3 regions of the Tatumella sp. UBA2305 genome follow, and region 3 is predicted to be linked to each of the others. Evidence: riboswitches for the same ligand, from Rfam matches in the RefSeq annotation. Region 3 holds a riboswitch; each other region holds the start of a gene.
The links. A riboswitch is a leader RNA that binds a small molecule or an ion and turns the genes downstream of it on or off. The one in region 3 is predicted to bind thiamine pyrophosphate.

Region 1: linked by a shared signal. The riboswitch ahead of thiB (thiamine ABC transporter substrate binding subunit) and the one ahead of thiC (phosphomethylpyrimidine synthase ThiC) in region 3 are both predicted to bind thiamine pyrophosphate.
Region 2: linked by a shared signal. The riboswitch ahead of thiM (hydroxyethylthiazole kinase) and the one ahead of thiC (phosphomethylpyrimidine synthase ThiC) in region 3 are both predicted to bind thiamine pyrophosphate.

The regions. Positions count from the first base shown of each region.
Region 1 covers NZ_DDVT01000023.1:115,366-123,192, reverse strand. Annotated here, with positions in the region: gene thiP (thiamine/thiamine pyrophosphate ABC transporter permease ThiP) at 1-793, opposite strand, end outside; gene thiB (thiamine ABC transporter substrate binding subunit) at 769-1,755, opposite strand; TPP riboswitch at 1,798-1,889, opposite strand; gene sgrR (HTH-type transcriptional regulator SgrR) at 1,925-3,586, opposite strand; gene B3Z23_RS16250 (MFS transporter) at 3,824-5,005, shown strand; gene leuD (3-isopropylmalate dehydratase small subunit) at 5,071-5,676, opposite strand; gene leuC (3-isopropylmalate dehydratase large subunit) at 5,687-7,087, opposite strand; gene leuB (3-isopropylmalate dehydrogenase) at 7,091-7,827, opposite strand, start outside.
Region 2 covers NZ_DDVT01000012.1:112,835-120,661, forward strand. Annotated here, with positions in the region: gene baeR (two-component system response regulator BaeR) at 1-714, shown strand; gene baeS (two-component system sensor histidine kinase BaeS) at 1-4, shown strand, start outside; gene yegQ (tRNA 5-hydroxyuridine modification protein YegQ) at 853-2,229, shown strand; gene yegS (lipid kinase YegS) at 2,453-3,376, shown strand; gene thiD (bifunctional hydroxymethylpyrimidine kinase/phosphomethylpyrimidine kinase) at 3,377-4,177, opposite strand; gene thiM (hydroxyethylthiazole kinase) at 4,164-4,979, opposite strand; TPP riboswitch at 5,018-5,108, opposite strand; gene dbpA (ATP-dependent RNA helicase DbpA) at 5,515-6,894, shown strand; gene B3Z23_RS05575 (DUF4056 domain-containing protein) at 7,082-7,827, opposite strand, start outside.
Region 3 covers NZ_DDVT01000008.1:4,026-11,852, forward strand. Annotated here, with positions in the region: gene hupA (nucleoid-associated protein HU-alpha) at 105-377, opposite strand; gene B3Z23_RS03400 (YjaG family protein) at 568-1,158, opposite strand; gene nfi (deoxyribonuclease V) at 1,221-1,889, opposite strand; gene hemE (uroporphyrinogen decarboxylase) at 1,895-2,959, opposite strand; gene nudC (NAD(+) diphosphatase) at 3,055-3,828, opposite strand; TPP riboswitch at 4,045-4,145, shown strand; gene thiC (phosphomethylpyrimidine synthase ThiC) at 4,231-6,150, shown strand; gene thiE (thiamine phosphate synthase) at 6,150-6,800, shown strand; gene B3Z23_RS03430 (HesA/MoeB/ThiF family protein) at 6,790-7,551, shown strand; gene thiS (sulfur carrier protein ThiS) at 7,535-7,735, shown strand; gene B3Z23_RS03440 (thiazole synthase) at 7,738-7,827, shown strand, end outside.

The DNA of each region.
Region 1 (7,827 bases), on a different contig from region 3:
TCAGCCGAAGGCTGAGTAAGACCAGTAACAGACAAAAAACCAACTGCACCAGGGCCAGTACAGCGGCTTTTGCCGGGTCAAAATCGTAACTGAGCGCCTGAAAGATGGCCAGTTCCAGAGTTGTTGCCCGTGGTCCGCCCCCCAGGGCTAATACGATGGCAAAACTGGCGAAGCAGAGCATAAAAATCAGAGCCGCTACCGGCAGCAACTGACGTTTCAGCCACGGCCACTCCAGCCAACGGAACAGATAAAATCCCTGCATATTGAGTTGTGCCGCCAACTGCCGTTGTTCGGCAGGGATTTGCTCTAAAGACTGTAGTAACAAGCGGGCTGCCAGCGGCAGGTTAAAAAAGACATGGGCCAGCAAAATCCCCGGCAGGCCGTAGACCGAAAAGCGGTAGTGAACCCCGACAAGAGCGGCCAGGCTGGCCAGCCAGCCATCTCTGCCATAGATACTCAGCAGGCCAAACACCGCCACCAGCACCGGCAACACCAGTGTCATTGCGCACAAGCGGAGTAGCAGGTTACGACCTGGAAAACGGCGACGGTACAGTGCCCGGGCGACGAGGATCGCCGGAAATACGGAGAGCAAGGTGGATAATGCTGCCTGCTCAAAGGAAAAGGCGATGACATGCCACAGATAAGGATCGCTCAGCCAGCGATATCCATGAGTTAGCGGAGCATTCCATAGTAGGCTGACGAAAGCCAGCAGTGCAATACCACAGGTTACCAGGGCTGCCAGTAACCCCGGGATTAACCAGCGCGGCATTATTGGCTGACTGCGTTCTGCCATGCACTTATCCATGCTTCACGGTGTGCCGCGACTTCTTCAGGCGTAAACTGCAGGGCAGTTTTCGGGATGCTCAGTTGCTGATAGCCTTCCGGCAGTGTGGTTTTAATCACAGGATACATCCAGTTTCCGGTAGGCAACGTTTGCTGGAACGCCGGACTGGTCACAAACTGCATAAACTGTTTTGCCAGCGCAGGGTGTGGGCTGTTTGCCAGTCGGGCTGCTACCTCCACCTGCATATAGTTACCTTCCGAAAAACTGGCGGCAGCGTAATCAGCATTATGTTCTTCAATAATATGATAGGCCGGTGAGGTGGTATAACTGAGTACCAGGTCGCTTTCTCCTTTCAGGAACAGGCTATAAGCTTCGCTCCAGCCGCGGGTCACCGTGACTGTTTTAGATGCCAGCTTCTGCCAGGCTGCCGGAGCCTGCTCCCCGTAAACTTTTTGCATCCACAGCAGTAAGCCTAACCCCGGGGTGCTGGTCCGTGGATCTTCATAGATGACGCGCCATTTCTCAGGGCTTTCAACCAGTTGTTTCAGGCTGGTGGGAGGGTTTTTCAGCAGCTTCTTGTTATATACAAACGCAAAATAGCCATAGTCATAAGGGACAAAGGTCGTGTTATTCCAGCCCCCGGGGACGATGATATGACTGTAATCGACGGGGGTGGGAGCGAACAACCCGGTTTTTTGTGCGGCGTCCAGCAGGTTATTGTCCAGCCCGACCACAACATCTGCTTTACTGCGTTTTCCTTCCATTCTCAGACGATTTAGCAAAGCGACACCATCGCCGAGAGATACATACTTCAGGGTACAGTGACAGTTCGCTTCGAAGGCTTTTTTAATCGCCGGTCCGGGGCCCCAGTCAGACGAGAAAGAGTCGTAAGTGTAAACGGTCAATTCCGGTTTAGCAGCCAGAACCGGCGCAGAGACAAGTAATAATACAGGCAGAACTTTTTTAAACACTTTGCGCTCCTTGAGGCGGGAATTTTTTTGCGCAAAGGATCTGAGTGAGTCAGTCTCAAATCCCTACGCCGGTGTTAACCGGATCAGGTTCTACGGGTATATCTCAGCACCAGTGGGCACCCCGTTGAGAACAACTTATTCTAGTCAATTAGTGCCTGCGGTGAAAGTCTCAAAGTTCCGGAGGAACAAACCAGGCCGATTTAAAGTCAAACCAGCCCAGAGAGTTCATCCGGATTCCACGCATGCTTCTCTGCCCCTGTAATGTCAGCCAGTGATGGAACAGGGGCAGCAGACGATGGTGGTTATGCAGTTTCCGGTACCACTGTTCAGTATTGAACTTTTTCTGATGCCAGAGTGGCAGTGACAGGGTGAGTTGATCCCCCAGACAGTGATGGAATAATGGTATTTCGCAGATTTGAGCAAATACCGACCAATCCAGCGGTGCGGTAAAGTTGCAACTTCCCAGCCACAAATCGGCACTGGCATCGCCGTTAAACCATTGCTGATAGCTGACCTCTTTGCTGATTAACCGGATACCATGGCTGGCGAGCAGGGGAGTGACAATTTTCACAATGGCCAGATGTTCAATATGTGAACCGTACCAGCAGAGTGTCAGTTGGGTGAGACTTGCTGGTTTTTCTGTCAGAGATTCATAGTGGGTATGTCGCCACTCCGGTAGCATACCCCGTGCCGGAGACCAGAAGCGTTGGTGTACTGAGGCGGCCTGTTGCAATAAAATTTCCGGATTTAACAGATTACTCAGCCAGCGTCGTACTGCTGAGCGCTGAGCAACTGCTGAGCGCTCATCGAACAGCATAAAATAGCAACCTTCTTCCAGCTTTCTTTCTCCGGCGGTTTGCTGACTCCCGTTTCCCTGTAATGTCAGGCCCCGATAAACAAGGTCTTCACTGATTTCAGGTAACACCCAGATAGTGACATTATCGATGAGCGGTCGATAGCCAAAGTAATCGTCGAAAGCTTCTATCCGCAGTTGGCTTTTCTGATTTTCCACCACATAGTAGGGACCCGTACCACTGGGTTTAGAGGAAAAATCAGGCATGGTTTGCCATTCAGCGGGGAGTATCAGAGCGGCAACGCTACCCAGCAGCCAGGGCAGCCATTCATCGGCAGAAGTCAGATGGATATCAACTATCCAGGCTGCCGGTGAGTCGATACTTTTCAGATGGCAAAATAATGGATGACAGGTTAAACGTTGCAGACTGGTAATAATGTCGGTGACATTCAGTTCCCGGCCGTGATGAAAATGAACCGCCGGGCGGATATAAAAACGCCAGTGTAAGGGTGATAACTGTTGCCAGTGATGGGCAATATCGGGGACGGCTTCGCCGGAACGTTCATCCACACGAAGCAGCCCGTTAAATATTTGTCGGGCGATGTGAGTTTCACTGCGCCGTAATGGTGACCCCGGAAGTAAACTGAGTAGGGGACGGTAGTAGGGGACCCGCAGAATATGCCGTCCCTGACGGAAACTGCGGCCCAGTCTGGCCAGTATCATCTGCTTTACCCGTGACTTAACTCCCGTCAGTTGCAGTAACTGCTCCGTCTGGTCTTGTTCCAGCAATGCCTCTGCTTGTTGTTGACGGAGCTCACCGGCGGTTATCTGAAAGTACAGCGCTGAACGTTTGCCTCTGCCGGAATGACTCTCCCAGCGCAGCCACTGCTGCTGTTGCATTCGATTTAGCAGGTTACGGATATGCCTGGCTGAACAATGGAGTTGTTCCGCCAACTGAGCCAGCGTGGTTTGCTGATCCTTCCCCTGGTTCAGTTCCCATAATCGGATAAATTGCTCTTTCAGTCGCTTGGTTGTCATAAAAGAGGAACTCTTTTTTTAAACTGCTCAATATTAATTTCCTTATATTAAGAGCAGACTTCAGGTGAACGGAAGACCGCGATGCTGTTTCTGTGCTCCCCGTCTTTTGTTCATCTTTCTCAAAAAATTTGCGACATTTCGGGTGTTAATTGCTCTGCCGGCAGACAATCTCTGCCGGCTTTTCCCTGTTTGTTATATGATCTAACTATCGTTACCTCTGGATGCGGATGTATTTTTATGCAAAGCCCTGAGCTTCAGCCTGCAAAAGGCAACAGCGTATTTGTGTTTTTTATGCTGGTCACCTTTATCGTGAGTATTGCCGGCGCACTGCAGGCACCAACACTGAGCCTGTTCCTCAGTAAAGAATTGCATGCAGCACCTTTTAAGGTCGGATTGTTCTTTACCGTGAATGCCATTACCGGAATTCTGGTCAGTTTCCTGCTGGCTAAACGTTCGGATAAGAAAGGAGACCGCCGAAATTTACTGATGCTTTGCTGTCTGATGGCCATTGGTAATGCGATAGTTTTTGCGTTTACCCGCAGTTACTGGCTGCTGATCAGCCTGGGATTATTGCTGTCAGCGTTTTCGACCGTGGTAATGCCTCAGATTTTTGCGTTGGCCAGGGAATACGCCGACTATACCTCGCGGGAAGTCGTGATGTTCAGCTCACTGATGAGGGCACAGATGTCGCTGGCCTGGGTTATCGGTCCTCCTCTTTCGTTTGCACTGGCGCTGAACTGGGGGTTTATAACCCTCTATCTGGTCGCTGCATCGTTGTTTCTGATTGCATTATGTTTTATCCGGCTTAGCCTGCCTTCGGTACCGAAGATTTTTCCGGAGGCTGATATTGCCCGCAGTACCGTTTCTGGCTGGAAAATCCCGGGAGTTCGCCGGTTATTTATTGCTTCGGTGCTGATGTGGACCTGCAATATTATGTACATCATTGATATGCCGCTCTATATCAGCAGCACACTAGGCATGCAGGAAAAGGTCGCCGGGATCTTTATGGGGACTGCGGCAGGGCTGGAAATTCCTGTGATGCTATTGGCGGGTTTATTGGCGAAACGCATCGGTAAGCGTCCTCTGGTGCTGGCTGCGGTATTTGCCGGGGTGCTGTTTTATCCGGGCATGCTGTTGTTTCATTCATTCCACAGTATGCTGATGTTGCAGCTACTGAATGCCATATTTATCGGTATTGTCGCCGGGCTGGTGATGTTGTGGTTCCAGGATCTGATGCCGGGCCGGGCCGGAGTCGCGACCACGATGTTTACCAACTCGGTATCGACCGGGATGATTTTTGCCGGGTTATTGCAGGGAAGTGTCAGTGACTGGTGGGGGCATGAGGCCATCTACTGGCTGGCTTCGGGGCTGATACTGGTATCGTTGTTGTTGACCTGGCGGGTGAAAGAATCGGCGTAACCTGCCGGAAACGAAAACCCCCTCACAGGAGGGGGTATCGGCTAAAAATGGTGACTAACCTGCGTTTAACGCAGAAACACCGGCTGGCTGGTTTCGTAGGCCGAAATTGCCGCTTCGTGCTGTAACGTCAGGCCAATACTGTCCAGACCGTTAAGCATGCAGTGCCGGCGGAAACTGTCCAGAGTAAACGGATAATGTTTACCACCAGCGACCACTTCCAGTTTTTCCAGGTCGACCAGGAATTCGATTCCCGGCTGTTCTGCAACCAGACGGAACAGTTCATCTACTTCTTCTTCTTTCAGTTTTACCGGCAACAGCTGGTTGTTGAAGCTGTTTCCATAAAAAATATCAGCGAAGCTTGGGGCGATAACGGTACGAAATCCAAAATCAGTCAGTGCCCAGGGTGCATGTTCACGTGAAGAACCACAGCCGAAGTTCTCGCGTGCCAGCAGGATACTGGCGCCTTTGAATACCGGTTTGTTCAGGACAAAGTCAGGATTAGGCACTTTCCCGGCATCGTCCAGGAAACGCCAGTCATTAAATAAATGCTGACCGAATCCGGTACGGGTCACTTTCTGCAAGAATTGTTTTGGAATAATGGCATCAGTATCGACATTGGCTGCATCCAGAGGCGCAACAATCCCGGTATGTTGGGTAAATTTAGTGGCCATCAGAAGCTCCTTAATTCAGTTCACGAATGTCGGCAAAACGGCCCATCACGGCAGCAGCAGCGGCCATCGCCGGGCTGACCAGATGAGTACGTCCACCACGGCCCTGACGGCCTTCGAAGTTACGGTTGCTGGTAGAGGCGCAACGCTCACCGGCATTCAGCCGATCGTTGTTCATTGCCAGACACATTGAACAACCTGGCAGGCGCCATTCGAAACCGGCATCGGTAAAGATTTTGTCTAAACCTTCCTCTTCTGCCTGAGCTTTTACCGGACCAGAGCCTGGTACCACCATTGCCACGATACCCGGGGCAACTTTACGACCCTTGGCAATGGCTGCTGCAGCACGTAAATCTTCAATACGTGAATTTGTACAGGAACCGATAAACACTTTATCAATCGCGACGTCGGTCAGTTTAACGCCAGCATCCAGTCCCATATAAGCCAGGGCTTTTTCTGCGGAGGCACGTTCAACCGGATCGCTGAAAGACTCAGGGGCCGGAATGGCCTGATTGATCGCAATAACCTGACCAGGGTTGGTTCCCCACGTTACCTGTGGTGCAATATCGGCAGCATCCAGGGTCACAATACTATCAAAAACCGCGTCACTGTCAGACTTCAGCGTTTTCCAGTAGGTTACTGCCTGGTCCCATTGCTCGCCGGTAGGGGAAAACTGACGGCCTTTCAGATAATTAAAGGTCGTTTCGTCCGGAGCAACCAGTCCGGCTTTAGCACCCATTTCAATCGCCATATTGCACAGGGTCATGCGGCCTTCCATGCTCAGAGCCTCGATGGCAGGGCCACAGAACTCCACCACATGACCGGTACCACCAGCACTGCCAGTTTTGCCGATCACGGCCAGCACGATATCTTTCGCGGTGATGCCCACGGCAGCTTCGCCGGTGACTTCAATCTTCATGGTTTTTGCCCGGCCCTGTTTCAGGGTCTGAGTTGCCATGACATGTTCAACTTCTGAAGTACCAATACCAAACGCCAGAGAGCCAAAGGCCCCATGAGTGGCGGTATGTGAATCTCCGCAGACAATGGTCATACCTGGCAGAGTCATTCCCTGCTCAGGGCCGATAACATGTACGATGCCCTGATAAGGGTGGTTCAGGTCATACAGCTGTACGCCGAATTCTTCGCAGTTTTTGATCAATTCCTGCATCTGAATACGGGCCATCTCGCCGGACGCATTGATATCACGGGTCTGGGTAGACACGTTATGGTCCATGGTGGCGAAGGTTTTGGAGGGCTGCCGTAAACGACGGCCATGAGCACGTAAGCCATCAAATGCCTGGGGAGAGGTCACTTCATGAACTAAGTGACGATCGATATACAGTAACGGGGTTTCGTTTTCTGCTTCATAGACGACATGTGCATCAAATAACTTCTGGTATAAAGTTTTGCTCATTTTTTATTTTTCTCCGGTGATAAAGCGGGCAATGATATCGCCCATTTCATCAGTACTGACAGAAGGACCCTGACCTGCTAAATCACGGGTACGATGACCTTCTTCTAACGCACGGTTTACTGCGCGTTCAATACTGTCTGCGGCATCACCGGCGTTCAGGCTATAGCGTAACAGCAAGGCCAGTGACAAAATCTGTGCGATCGGGTTAGCAATGTTTTTACCTGCGATATCCGGCGCTGAACCCCCTGCAGGTTCATACAGACCGAAACCTTGTTCGTTCAGACTGGCAGAAGGCAGCATCCCCATAGAACCGGTGATCATTGCGCATTCATCGGAAAGGATATCGCCGAACAGGTTAGAACACAGCAGTACATCAAACTGAGAAGGATCTTTGATTAACTGCATGGTCGCGTTATCAATATAGATGTGCTCCAGTTCGATTGCCGGGTACTCTTTGGCAATTTCTGTCACAGTTTCACGCCATAAAATGGATGACTGCAACACGTTAGATTTATCGACAGAAGTGACTTTACCGCGACGTTTTGCTGCTGACTCAAAGGCCAGACGGGCGATACGTTCGATTTCATAGCGGTAATAGACTTCTGTATCAAATGCCCGTGTCTGATCGCCACTACCCTCACGGCCTTTAGGCTGACCAAAATAGATACCACCGGTTAATTCGCGAACGCACAGGATATCAAAGCCTTTCGCGGCAATATCGCTACGTAGCGGACAAAAAG
Region 2 (7,827 bases), on a different contig from region 3:
ATGACTGAAGAAAAACTTTCAGCAAGGATTATGGTAGTAGAAGATGAGCCCAAACTGGCACAACTGCTGGTAGATTATCTGGAAGCCGCCGGCTATCAGGTGAGGGTGGTTTCACGGGGGGACGAAGTTATTCAACAAGTCAGGGAATTACCGCCTGACCTGATGATCCTTGATTTGATGTTGCCCGGTAAAGACGGATTGAGTATTTGCCGCGAATTACGTCAGTTTTCCGATCTGCCGGTGATTATGCTGACTGCCCGTAGTGAAGAGATCGATCGCCTGCTAGGACTGGAAATAGGTGCCGATGACTACGTCTGTAAACCCTTTAGTCCGCGTGAGGTGGTAGCCCGTGTAAAAATCATTCTTCGCCGCTGTCTGGTACGCCGGGATGAGGCACAGACTGAAGATATTCCTGGTCTGGACATTGATACCGGGCGTTTTCAGGTGAGCTGGGATAACCAGCCGATAGAACTGACCCCGGCAGAATTCAGATTGCTGAAAACGTTGTCCCAGGAGCCCGGAAAAGTCTTTACCCGGGAACAATTGCTGAACCTGTTGTATGACGATTACCGGGTGGTGACCGACAGAACTATCGACAGCCACATTAAAAACCTGCGCCGCAAACTGGAAAATATGGACAGTGAACAAACTTTTATTCGCGCGGTTTATGGGATTGGGTATCGCTGGGATACTCACAAAAGCCGACTGCACTGACTAGCGCATTGCTAACAGAAATGATTTACATCCCGGTACTGCCCCTCTACAATTCCCCTTCTTTTTGTAGGGTCGAATTTTTCGGCTCTGACAACACCCTGCGGGTGTCCTGACCTGATATCAGAAACGAGAATGACCATGTTTAAGCCTGAACTACTTTCCCCTGCCGGCACCCTGAAAAATATGCGCTATGCCTTTGCTTATGGTGCCGATGCGGTCTATGCCGGACAACCACGTTACAGTCTGCGGGTACGTAATAATGAATTCAGCCATGAGAATCTGCGACAAGGTATTCAGGAGGCTCATGCCCTGGGGAAAAAGTTTTATGTGGTCGTGAATATCGCCCCGCACAATGCCAAACTCAAAACCTTTATCCGTGACCTGCAACCGGTCGTGGATATGCAGCCTGATGCCTTGATTATGTCTGATCCCGGGCTGATTATGCTGGTCCGCGAGGCCTTCCCGGAAATGGATATTCATCTCTCGGTGCAGGCAAATGCCGTTAACTGGGCCACGGTGAAATTCTGGCAGCAGATGGGACTGAGTCGGGTCATTTTGTCACGCGAGTTATCTCTGGAAGAAATCGAAGAAATCCGCCGTCAGGTGCCGGAGATGGAACTGGAAGTCTTTGTCCATGGCGCACTGTGCATGGCCTATTCTGGCCGTTGTCTGCTTTCCGGCTATCTGAATAAACGTGACCCTAATCAGGGTACCTGCACCAACGCCTGTCGCTGGGATTATCAGGTTCAGGAAGGAAAAGAAGATAATATCGGTAATATTGTTGAAAAATTTAAGCCCATCCCGGTACAGCAGGTTGAACCGTCTCTGGGTATCGGCCCAGCCACGGATAAAGTGTTCCTGATCACCGAGAAGATGCGGCCCGAAGAGCCAATGAGTGCTTTTGAAGATGAACATGGCACTTACATTATGAACTCCAAAGATCTGCGAGCTGTCGCTCATGTGGAACGTCTGAGCCAGATGGGCGTTCATTCGCTTAAAATCGAAGGGCGCACCAAATCGTTTTATTACTGTGCCCGTACGGCGCAGGTCTATCGTAAAGCAATTGACGACACTGCTGCAGGTAAACCCTTCGACCCCTCGCTGTTGGATACCCTGGAAGGACTGGCTCATCGCGGTTATACCGAAGGTTTTTTACGCCGGCATACGCATGACAGCTACCAGAATTACCAGCAAGGATACTCTGTATCAGTTAGCCAACAGTTTGTCGGGGAATTTACCGGTCAACGGCGGGACGACTATGTGGAAGTCGCGGTTAAAAACAAATTTTTGCTGAATGATAGTCTGGAAATCATGACTCCTGCAGGTAATCTTACTTTCACACTGGACGAGTTGCTGAACAGCAAAAATCAACCAACAGAGGTTGCCCCGGGCGATGGTCACAAAGTCTGGATGCGGGTACCTGCAGATATCTGTCTTGATTACGCCCTGTTGTTACGTAATCTGCCGGACGGAGCCACCACTCAGGCCCCGCATACTTCAGTAGTTCAGGCCTAAGTTTTGCTATTTAGAATCTGATCACAGTTATCCGTCATTACAGTGGTTAGAATTAGCACATTATAACGAAGGATAAAGATTCTCTGATTACCTCAGAATCCACCTCATTTGCCCGCCTGGCCCCCCTGGCGGGTTTTCTTTTTTCTGCATTTCTGCACTGCGGTCACCGGCCTTTTTATGCTATAAATTCGGTTAACTGGCTTGTTTTTTCAGGAACAGAGGAATGAAACTCAGTACTAAAGCCATGATCATGGTGAACGGAAAAAGTGCCGCCGTTGATCCGCTACGTCAGGCAGTTTATCGTCTGCGGAGTGAAGGACATCTGATTGACGTCCGTGTTACCTGGGAACATGGTGATATTAGCCGTTTTCTGGACGAAGCCTCTGCGATTGATGCCGATACGGTGATTGCTGCCGGGGGTGACGGTACCATCAACGAACTGACGACTGCACTGGCCAGCCTCCCCCTCCATGCCCGCCCGACGCTGGGAATATTACCACTTGGCACCGCCAATGATTTTGCCCGTTCCGCCGCCATTCCGGAGTCTCTGGAAGCCTCTCTGCGGCTGGCTTTGCAGGGTGAAGTGACGGCGGTTGATCTGGTGAGAGTGAACGGTCAGCGTTATTTTATCAACATGGCGACCGGCGGATTTGGCACCCGGATCACCACCGAAACCCCCGATAAGCTCAAAGCTGCCCTGGGGGGGATGTCTTATGTTGTCCATGGCTTATTACGGATGGATACGCTGCAACCTGACCGGTGCGAAATCATCAGCGATGATTTTAGCTGGCAGGGCGACGCTCTGGTTATTGGTATCGGTAACGCCCGTCAGGCTGGCGGTGGCCAGCAGTTGTGCCCGACGGCCCTGATTGATGACGGGATCCTCGATATCAGCATTGTCACTGCCGAACAGTGGCTACCCTCGCTGTTGCATAATCTGGCGGGTACTCCCGGCAATCCGGGCGTGATCACCGGCCGGTGTCATCAACTGGAGATCAAGGCCCGCCACAATATGACCTTTAACCTGGACGGAGAGCCGTTGCAGGGTAACCATTTTCGGTTCGAGCTGTTACCTAAAGCAGTGAATTGCCGGCTTCCGGAGCACTGCCCGCTACTCAGCGCTACCACCGCGCAGTTTACTGAGTGATTACCACCAGCGATAAAAATGATGTACCGGTCCGTTACCCTGCCCTGCCTGCAAGCTATCGGCCGCCGCAATGGCTCCGGAAAGCCACTGTTTAGCGGCTAACACGGTGGCTGCCCAGTCTGGATTGCGTGGTCGTAATGCGGCCAGTGCCGCCGACAGGGTGCAGCCGGTACCATGGGTATTACGGGTATCAATACGTGTCGTGGTAAAACGTTGTTGAACTCCCTGACTGACCAGCCAGTCAGGGCTTTCGTCACTCCGCAGGTGCCCACCTTTAATCAATACCGCCTGACAGCCGGTGTTCAGCAACTGCTTCGCCTGGTTCAACATTTCCTGTTCGCTGGTAGCTTCCCTGCATCCCAGCAGTGCAGCGGCTTCCGGCAGGTTCGGAGTGATCAACGACACTTCCGGCAACAGTGAGTCCCTGAGCAGAGCCACCGCCTGCGGATCCAGCAACGGATCGCCACTTTTCGCCAGCATTACCGTATCGAGAACCCGCCACGACACGGTCGTTTTCCGCAGTTCGTCCGCCAGCATCCGGATAATCTCTGCGTTATGCAGCATACCGAGTTTCAGGGTATCAATCCTGACATCGTCCAGCACGGCCCGGAGTTGCTGACGGACAAACTCTGCCGGCACCGGAAATACCGAACGAACACCACAGGTATTTTGCGCCACCAGTGCGGTAATCACACTGGTGCCGTAGGCTTCCAGCGCTGAAAATGTTTTGAGATCGGCCTGAATCCCGGCACCACCGCTGGGATCCGTTCCTGCGATAGTCAGTGCATTAATACGCAGCATCAGTCACCTCCTGGCACGTGCCGTGGCGTAATTGCCAGAGAGCATCAATCAACCTGACAGCAAAACTCCCGGGTCCTGCAGACCGGCGGGCAGCCTGTTCACCGGCCAGCGACATCAGTTGGCAGGCGGCAGCGACGTGGTGAATCCTGTCGCCCGGTAGCGCACTGTAAGCCGCGACCAGTGCCGAGAGACCACAACCCGTTCCGGTGACCGCAGTCATCATCGGTGATCCCCCCTGCACTCTGATAATCCGGTGACCATCCGTCACATAATCTGTCTTTCCGGAAACCACCACCAGGGTCCGGTAGTCTGCTGCCAGCCGGATAGCGGCATCCACGGCCCGTGATGAGTCCTCCAGGCTGTCTACTCCCCGGCCCCCCACTCCTTCCCCTGCCAACGCCAGTATTTCAGAAGCATTACCCCGTATCACCGCCGGTGAGGCATCCAGTAAACGACGGCAAAAATCGCTTCGTAACGGCAACACGCCCACGGCAACAGGGTCCAGAGTCCACGGAACTCCTGCTTCACTGGCCGCATTCACTGCTAACTGCATCGCTTCGCTGAGTTCCCGTGTTATGGTGCCGACATTAATCAGCAGAGCTCCCGCATGGCGGGCCATCACCGGAACTTCTTCCGGATCAATCACCATCGCGGGAGACGCACCGGCTGCCAGTAAAATATTCGCGGTCTGGGCCTGTACTACCAGGTTTGTCATGCAATGTACCAGCGGTGGGGACGCTGAGAACTGCTGCCAGGATGCAGCAGACTGACGGGCGGAAAAAACAGAAGTGACTTCAGACATTTCAACGCTCCTGACGGGCATCAGGAAACGGATACCACTATTCAGGTATCAGACTTCCCTCCGCCGGTATGATCCGGTTCAGGTTCAACGGGTATTTCTCAGCCGTAAAGGGCACCCCGAGTCATTGGATTTAAATTTTACGGTCATTATTGTTAACTAACCTTAACAACAGATAGTAATGTCAGACAGAAGCATTGTAAATGTCGGGAGATTGCCGGATTCCCTCCGGGGAGAGCTCTGGCCTGACAATATCAGACAGCGATGGATGGACATCATTGATGATTTAAAATTTATCAGGCCGCACTTTAGCCAGTTATTGCATCAGGCATGAACAAAATGCAGACAGTTTCCTCCCAAATCCTGTTGCGGACTTCTGCCCGTGTCAGTCTGACAATGTGGCTGATTTTAGCGCTGCCGCCCCCGTGTTATCTCTGTTATTATAGGGCTATCTGTATACAGGCTGACGGCAACATCAGTGTTGCTGCACTGCCATACCGGCTGGCCTGCCCCTGTTAATCGTCTGAGAGTAAATCCTGTGACCCAACCTTTTGCTTCCCTGTCGCTGCCTGCCGCGCAGCTCGAAAACCTTGCTGAACTTGGTTATACCACCATGACGCCAGTTCAGGCCGCAGCCCTGCCGGAAATCCTGCAAGGTCGCGATGTTCGTGCGCAGGCCAAAACTGGCAGCGGCAAGACTGCAGCGTTTGGTATCGGACTGTTGCTTAACATTGATGCATCACAGTTCACTCCTCAGGCGATGGTTCTGTGTCCGACCCGTGAACTGGCGGATCAGGTGACGAAAGAACTGCGCCGCCTGGCACGCTATATTCCAAACCTCAAAATTCTCACATTGTGTGGTGGCCAGCCCATGGGACAGCAACTGGCATCACTGGCTCATGCGCCGCATATTGTCGTCGGCACCCCGGGACGCATTCAGGAGCATTTGGGCAGAAAAACTCTGGATGCGGGGCAGATGAAAGTGCTGGTGCTGGATGAAGCTGACCGGATGCTGGATATGGGATTCAGTGAAGCTATCGAAGATGTTATCAGTTATCTGCCGGTACAACGCCAGACATTGCTGTTTTCTGCCACTTACCCTCAGGGAATCGAAAGCATCAGTGCGCGGGTACAACAGCAACCGGTGAGTATCACCACCGGTGAGGTCTCCGCATTACCGGATATTGAACAGCAGTTTTATGAAGCTACCCGCGGTGAAAAACTACCACTGCTACAGACGCTGCTAAGCCACCACCAGCCAGCCTCTTGTGTCGTGTTCTGTAATACCAAACGCGACTGTCAGGAAGTATATGATGCACTGACCGACTCCGGCATCAGCGTACTGGCTTTGCATGGTGATCTGGAGCAACGTGACCGGGATCAGGTGCTGGTTCGTTTTGCTAACCAGAGCTGCCGCGTACTGGTTGCTACTGATGTGGCAGCTCGTGGACTGGATATTAAAGAACTGGCTATGGTGGTTAACTACGAACTCTCTTTTGACCCGGAAGTCCATGTTCACCGTATTGGCCGTACCGCTCGTGCAGGTCAGAAGGGCCTGGCGGTCAGCCTGGTTGCCCCGTCTGAAATTCAGCGGGCAAACGCGCTTGAAGATTATATTAGCCTGAAGCCTCAATGGTTGCAGGCCAGCAGTTTATCCGCCTCCTCCGCCGCCCCGATGGAAGCGACAATGGTAACTTTGTGTATTGATGGCGGACGGAAAGCGAAAATCCGGCCAGGAGATATTCTGGGTGCACTGACCGGAGAGGCAGGGCTGAACGCCGATAATATCGGAAAAATAGATCTGTTTCCGATGCATGCCTATGTTGCACTCCGTAAAGCTGCGCTGAGCAAGACTTTTCGCCAGTTGCAACAGGTGAAGGTTAAAGGGAAAAATTGTAAAATCAGAGTGCTCAGGTAACCCGTGGCAGGAGGTCTTACTGAACAGGGCCTCCCGGAATGACAGTTTTCCGTCTTCCCGTTTACCTGCCGACGGCAGCGACCCTCTTTAAATGAAGTCGCGCGCCAAATACTGCCCTGTGGCTTATCAGCGGGTTGCGGTAATGTCTGTGTTTCCTTTTTCATTGCACCTTAACTTTCAACCGAAGTCATTGTTGGCTGTCACTGAGCTGTGCCGCGCTGGCCAGTGTCTGAAAGTCAGGCCAGTGGTAGTAACATTTCGATACGGGTAACTGTTGCATCGACTGCCCCGTGAACAGACGTAATTCACCCAAAGCGGCCAACGATTCCCCCGCATAGACCGTTGGCAAGGTAAGTGCCAGACTAGCTTCCGGCTGACCGGGAACCGGAGTCGGAATTCGATCATTGCCGGTCAGATAGTTACGTTTCAGCACTAAGAATTTTTCAGGGACGGCTCTGCGGCTGTTCCACCATTTGCCATCCAGCATATCAAAATGAAAACGAGTCCCTTCCGGGGATTCAGCTTCGAGCCGCTGCAAAGCTTCCGGCAGCAGCGCGCTCATTGCAGTGTTAAAACCACCTTTACTGTAACCATGCCCTGTAAGCAGGAGGGTAGCAGCCAGACGAACCCCGACCAGATTAGAATAGAGATCTTCCGGAGAGAATGCGGAAATACCCTCGGAAAATCCGGGAACCGATTCAAACCCATACCATTGCGCAATTTCGTGCCAGGCTGCAATTTCAAAGGCTATCCTCGCCGATATCCAAACCGCCAGCGTATAGGCAGTAGCGGGATCATCTGGTGGACGAAAAGCACTGAACACTATTTCCCGCTTTGCCAGCTCGTCCTCACCCGGTGAAATAGTAAATGCTTTTCCCAGTCCGGGGTAGAGCTGGCTGAATATCCAGAACGTCATATCTGCGCTGTCACGGA
Region 3 (7,827 bases):
GAATTCAGCTAACAGGGATGGGACGGAAGATGAAGATAATAAACAGAAGGGGCAGTAATTTGCCCCTTCTGTTAACTAAACGTTTCGCACCCGAGGGGCAACGCTTATTTAACGGCGTCTTTCAGAGCTTTACCGGAAACGAACGCAGGAACGTTTGCTGCTGCAATTTTGATTTCTTTACCGGTCTGCGGATTGCGGCCAGTACGTTCTGCACGGTGGTTAACTTTAAAAGTACCGAAACCAACCAGCTGAACTGCATCACCTTCTTTCAGAGACTCAGTAATCGCAGCCAGAGTAGATTCCAGTGCAGTTTTAGCCTGGGTTTTAGACAGGTCCGCTTTTTCTGCGATCACATCAATCAGTTGAGTCTTGTTCATAAGTTATCCTTAAAGTGTATTTATCGCCTGCTAAGCAACGAATGCGAGTGAAAAGCCAAATGTTCCGACACCCTTCAGCCTGCACACACCGATAGCCACAATTTTTAGCCCCCCAAATGTAGACCAGACAGGGGGCCGATGTGAAGCCTTCTGATATGCTAAATCAGGCCTGAAATCACGTTTTATCGTCTTACTGGTTAAAACTTATACCGATATTGCTAATTCCGGCTTCCCGCAGGTCAGCACGCAGCCCTTTAATCAACTCCAGATCGCGTTCTTCACAGTCTGCCAGCAAGCGGAATATTTCCCATTGTAGGTCCCATTCGTCAATGACTGCCTGGTTCTCTCTGAGTTCTTCATCAGTCATCTCCCGGCCAGACTGAGTCATTTCCAGCATAGCAACGGTCGTAATAGATGTTTTACTCACTTCCACTGCGTAGGTCAAACTTTCACCACTTAACAGGGAGTGCAGTAAATCACTCAGTGCCACACAAGCATCAATGGCTGGATAGACACCATAAACATCGAAGGCTTCTCCGTCAGGAATAGCCTCTTCAAGTTTCTCAAGCTGAGAATCAAAATTAACTTTAGCACCCTTCACCACCAGTGTTTCCCAGACCAGATCAAGAATACGCCGATAGAGATATGGATCTGCAAATTCAGTCTGCTGACAAAATGCCTGATAGTTCGGATACATACGCTCACACAAACAGGCCATGAAGGTCACATGTTGCCAGCTTTCCAGTTTTTCCAGGCGAAGGTGGATGGGGTTACGTAACATGACAGATACTCATTATAAATTAGCTGGCAGAAGTGTAACGCAAAAGACGTCATTTCACAGCGTTATTGTGGTTCCAGCCAGCGCTGAAAGCCTTTGCGCTGTGAAGCAACAGCATCAGCAAGCCGGGTGGGCTCAGGCAAGCGATAGCCACGCAGGCATTGTTGAGTCCAGTAAAGTGCCATTTGAAGGCTGACCCGATGGCCGACAGAAATAAATAACGGATTACAACGCTGCTTACTGCGCAGTACCCAGCCAGCCTGCTGTTGCTGAAAGAGCAGAGGCTGGCTGGCACCGGCCTCTTCCGCCAACGGCAAATAGTCACCGCATAACCGGCTTTTAGCGACACCTATCGTCGGTACATCGGCCAACAGGCCAAAATGGCTGGCCACGCCTAATCCCCTGGGATGGGAGACACCATGTCCGTCAATAAACAGCAATTCAGGGCGATGTTCCAACTTCTGCCACGCAGCCTGTAAAGCAGGATATTCACGAAAGGAGAGAAAACCAGGAATATAGGGCAAGGTGACCGGAACCCGTGCAACACGATGTTCAACCATTTGCAGAGATGGCCAGCGTAACACCACCAGCGCAGCCCTCGCCACAGAGCCCTGCTGCTCAAAACCCACATCTCCCCCGCCGATAAATGACGGAGAGAAATCAGGGCTCAGCCCTTCACGGACAACTTCTGCTGCCCGTGAAAGTTGTTCAGCTTTAAGCGCCGCAACATCGATTGACATTATTTATGATATGCCGCAGAAAGGCGGTGAACAGCCTCAACAAAAGCACCGGCATGTTCCGGGGGGACATCCTGATGAATCCCGTGCCCCAGATTAAACACATGCCCGTTGCCCTGCCCAAAGCCTTCAAGGATGGTCGAGACTTCCTGCTCAATCCGCGCCGGCGGAGCATAGAGGATAGAAGGGTCCATATTGCCCTGTAAAGCCACCCGATGCCCAACCCGCTGACGGGCATTGGCGATATCGGTTGTCCAGTCCAGACCAATCGCATCACATCCGGTGTCTGCAATCTGTTCCAGCCACTGCCCGCCACCTTTAGTAAACAGAGTGACCGGAACCCGACGGCCTTCATTTTCATGCAGTAGACCATCAACAATCTTATGCATGTAATAGAGTGAGAAATTCCGGTAATCACGACCGGTTAAAACGCCACCCCAGGTATCAAACACCATGACTGACTGCGCCCCGGCACGGATTTGTGCATTCAGATACAGAATGACACTCTCTGCCAGCTTGTCCAGCAAGGCATGTAATGCTGAAGGATCGCTGTACATCATTTTTTTGATTTTAGTAAAAGCCTTACTGCTGCCACCTTCCACCATATAGGTAGCCAGCGTCCACGGGCTACCAGAGAAACCAATCAGCGGAACTTCACCCTGCAGATTTTTGCGGATAGTCCGTACAGCATTCATCACATAGCCCAGTTCCTGCTCCGGATCAGGGATGGGCAAATTTTTGACATCCTGTGCGCAGCTTATCGGAGAAGAAAAACGGGGCCCTTCTCCGGTTTCGAAATACAGCCCTAACCCCATAGCATCCGGAATTGTCAGGATGTCAGAGAACAGAATGGCTGCATCCAGAGGATAACGGCGTAAGGGTTGCAGAGTCACTTCACAGGCCAGTTCAGCATTCTTACACAGTGACATAAAATCACCCGCTTCTGCCCGGGTCTGCTTATATTCAGGCAAATAGCGACCTGCCTGACGCATCATCCATACCGGAGTCACATCCGTTGGCTGCCGCAGCAAGGCTCGCAGATAACGGTCGTTTTTTAATTCGCTCATAATAAGGCTCTCTCGAAATCAGGCGCGTATTATATACGCAAACCCGCACTTGTTCTAATTCTGCGCCTGTGCGGTAGCGTTGCTGTCACTGATGGTTATTCTTCATCCTGCCGGCATAATGCGACCGTGTCCTCAATCAGTCTCCGGGCAATCGTGCCCGGAGGCGGAAGCTTCGGTAATTCATCGTAACGATACCAGCCAGCATCCAGCAGTTCTTTAGGGTCGATATTGATCTCTCCACTCTCATAATCCGCCAGAAAAGCCATCATCAGCGATTGAGGAAACGGCCAGGGTTGTGAAGCAACATAACGCAGATTTTTGATTTTTATGTTGCTCTCTTCCATAACTTCACGGGCAACCGTCTGCTCCAGCGTCTCTCCGACCTCGGTAAATCCGGCTAATGCCGTGTAAATTCCGTTACGGTGTCTGACATGCTGCGCCAGTAATAACTGGTCTCCACGGCGGATAACAACAATAATACAGGGAGCTATCTGTGGATAATAACGCTCGTGGCAATGCGCGCACAGGCAGGCAAACTCTGTCCTGCTGCGTTGCATCTCTTTTCCGCAATAGCCGCAATAACGATGTGAACGATAAAACTCCGCCAACTGAACCCCTCTTCCGGCCATTCTGAATAACCCACCATCACCCTGGAGGAGCTGGCGCAGCGAAGCCATATCCTGAGGCCTTGAGTCATCCACCAGCCAGACGGTTTCGCCCTGCCATTCACCTATTATCTGTCCGCGTGCTCCCGTAAGAGAGAACGCTTCAGCACTACCATGGGGTAATTCTCCCGCAGGTAACCAAAGTTTATTTAACTGACTGACCACCCACCAGCCGCTGTCTGAAGCGGCTATTTCACGTTCCATCAATCATCACCTTATTATTTTTCTGATGCATCACGACGAAGCTGTTAATCCCATAGTACCACCCGCCTGACTAATGTCAGCGTCTGGCCGGAAAATGCAGCCATTCAAAACCAACCCGACAAACACCAGGGGCTTGTGCTTCACTCTGAACCCCACTATGCTGAGAGGCGGTGACTTATCACCCGCAGCTGTATGAACTGAAAATTCTGCAGCCAGTTTATCTTGTCGGAGTGCCCTTCGGGGCTGAGACCGTTAATTCGGGATCCGCGGAACCTGATCAGGTTAGTACCTGCGAAGGGAACAAGAGTACAGTTCAGCCTGAGTGTGCCTGCCGGCATACCTGTCTGTCACTCCATCCGAACTCCGGACAAGCGTATTTCTTTGATTACAGGAAATAGAGCTATGTCTGAAAAATTATCCCGTCGTGAAAAACGCGAGCAAGCCCGCAACTTCATCAATTCACTCAGCAGTCAGTCGTTTCCGGCCTCACGTCGTCGCTGGCTAACCGGATCACGCCCTGATATCCGCGTCCCTGTACGTGAGATACAACTCACCCCGACCCGTATTGGCGGAACCACTGAAAACCCGGTATTCGAGGAAAATGAAGCGATCCCGGTATATGACACTTCAGGTCCGTTTGGTGATGAAACCGCAGTCCCGGATATTCATCGTGGCATTCCACGAATTCGCCAGGCATGGATTGAGCAACGTCAGGATTCGGCAGATATTCCGGCCACCAGCTCGGCCTATACCCGCGAACGTCTGGCTGATGAAACGCTCGACGACCTGCGTTTCAGGTATTTACCGCAGCCACGTAAAGCACAGGCAGGATGCTGTGTCACCCAGTTACATTATGCCCGTCAGGGAATCATTACCCCGGAAATGGAGTTTATTGCCCTGCGTGAAAATATGGGGAGAGAAAAAATTTCCGGTGAAGTATTACTTCAGCAGCATCCGGGAAAACATTTTTTTGATCCCCTCCCGGCGACTATCACTGCCGAGTTTGTGCGCCAGGAAGTCGCTGCTGGTCGGGCCATTATCCCGGCCAATATCAACCATCCGGAATCTGAACCGATGATTATCGGCCGTAATTTTCTGGTAAAAATCAATGCCAACATCGGTAACTCTGCCGTCACTTCATCCATAGAGGAAGAGGTGGAAAAACTGGTCTGGGCTGCCCGTTGGGGGGCTGATACTCTGATGGATCTCTCTACCGGGCGAAATATTCATGAAACCCGCGAGTGGATCCTGCGTAACAGCCCGATCCCGGTGGGTACAGTACCGGTCTATCAGGCTCTGGAAAAAGTTAACGGGATCGCTGAAGATCTTAACTGGCCGATCTTCCGGGATACCCTGCTGGAGCAGGCTGAACAGGGCGTCGATTACTTCACCATCCATGCCGGTGTCCTGTTGCGCTATGTCCCGATGACTGCAAAACGTCTGACAGGGATAGTTTCCCGTGGTGGATCGATTATGGCGAAATGGTGCCTTTCGCATCATCAGGAAAACTTCCTTTATCGCCACTTCCGGGAAATTTGTGAAATTTGTGCCAGCTACGACATTTCTCTGTCATTAGGTGACGGGCTTCGTCCGGGGTCTATTCAGGACGCGAATGATGAAGCACAATTTGCTGAACTACATACCCTGGGGGAACTGACCAAAATAGCCTGGGAATATGATGTTCAGGTAATGATTGAAGGCCCGGGCCACGTCCCTATGCATATGATCCAGCGGAATATGGCTGAGCAGTTGGAGCATTGTCATGAAGCTCCATTTTACACCCTGGGTCCGCTGACCACGGATATCGCCCCGGGTTATGATCACTTTACCTCCGGCATCGGTGCCGCAATGATAGGTTGGTTTGGATGTGCCATGTTGTGCTATGTCACCCCGAAAGAGCACCTCGGTCTGCCAGATAAAGAAGATGTTAAACAGGGATTGATCGCTTACAAAATCGCAGCTCATGCTGCTGACCTCGCTAAGGGACATCCCGGCGCACAAATCCGCGACAATGCCATGTCTAAGGCCCGTTTCGAATTTCGCTGGGAAGATCAGTTTAATCTGGCTCTTGACCCGGAAACTGCCCGTAACTATCACGACCAGACCCTGCCACAGGAATCCGGCAAAGTCGCCCACTTCTGTTCTATGTGCGGGCCAAAATTCTGCTCAATGAAGATTAGCCAGGAAGTTCGCGATTTTGCCAGCAAAAACCCGCAACCGTCGGTGGTGATAGATGAAGGTATGCTGGAGATGTCTCAGCGTTTCCGCGACAGCGGTAGTGAAATTTATCAGCAGGTAGTGGCGGATGCGGAGGCGAAATAATGACGCAGAAATTTCCGCCGGTACCACTGCGCTGCGGGTTATACGCCGTAGTAGATAGTGTTGAATGGATAACCCGGCTGCTGGATGCAGGGGTAATGACCCTGCAGTTGCGAATGAAACAAGGCAGTGCCGCCGAAAAAGAACAGGCCATCATCGATAGTATCCGTCTGGCGGCTGCCCGCCAGGCGCGGTTATTTATTAACGATGACTGGCAACTGGCCATTAAACATGGTGCCTATGGCGTACACCTCGGACAGGAGGATTTAGACACTGCGGATTTGGATGCGATCCTGCAGGCTGGCCTGCGTTTAGGGGTATCAACCCATGACAGTCACGAAATCGCCAGGGTTTTACCTCTTCACCCTTCCTATATCGCGCTCGGTCATGTTTTCCCGACGAATACCAAACAGATGCCATCTCAGCCTCAGGGGCTGGACAACCTGCGTCATCATGTCCGGCAACTGGCCGGAATACCTACCGTCGCGATTGGAGGGATCAGTATCGACAGAGCCGCTGACGTACTGGCCACCGGAGTAGGTAGTATTGCCGTCGTCAGTGCAATTACGGCAGCGGCAGACTGGCGCGATGCCGTGGCACAGTTGCAGTCACGGGTGGCTGAAGCAGACAGAGGTACCGCAGATGCTCAGTGACCAGGATTTTATGCGTTACAGCCGCCAACTGTTGCTGGAGGAAATTGGCCCGGTGGGTCAGGAACAACTGGCCAACTCAACTGTTCTGGTCGTCGGACTGGGAGGGCTAGGCTCACCAGCCGCCCTGTATCTGGCAGCTGCCGGTGTAGGTACACTGTTGCTGGCTGATGATGATTCATTGCACATCAGCAACCTTCAACGGCAAATCCTGTTCCGTAGCAATGACACCGGCAAACAGAAAGCGACACTGGCAGCCAGCACACTGCATGAACTCAATCCTTCGGTCCACCTGCATGCCCTGGCACAACGGATAGATGCTAAGCAACTAAACCGCTTACCGGCCAGACCCACAATAGTCCTCGACTGTAGTGACAATATGGCGACCCGTCAGTTGTTGAATAGCTGGTGTATTGAACAACAGATCCCGCTGGTCTCTGCCAGTGCAGTAGGGTTCAGCGGGCAGTTGCTGGTACTGACACCTCCCTGGACGCAGGGATGTTACCGTTGTCTGTGGCCGGATTCGACAGAACCAGAACGAAACTGCCGTAACAGTGGAGTTGCAGGGCCGGTGGTCGGCATGATGGGGAGCCTGCAGGCGCTGGAAGCAATCAAGCTGATCGCTACCGGTCACAGTGCTGCGTCAGGGCAACTGATTCTGTTTGACGGTCGTGAACTGCAATGGCGTCGCCTGCAACTCACACCGGCTGCAGACTGTCCGGTATGCGGAGAAGCCCATGCAGATTACGCTTAATGACAAGCTGATGTCTGTCAGTTCACCCTGCCTCCTCAGTCAGTTGCTGCAGCAGCTCCAGGTACGCCAGAAAGGTACGGCTTTGGCGGTCAATGGCCAGATAATCCCCGCCGCTGGCTGGCCAGAATATCTGCTGCAGGAGAATGATGATGTCGTAGTTTTTCAGGTCATTGCCGGAGGCTAACCATGTTAAAAATTGCAGATAAAACTTTCAGCTCTCGTCTGTTGACGGGCACCGGAAAATTTTCTTCACCAACCGTTATGCAGCAAGCATTG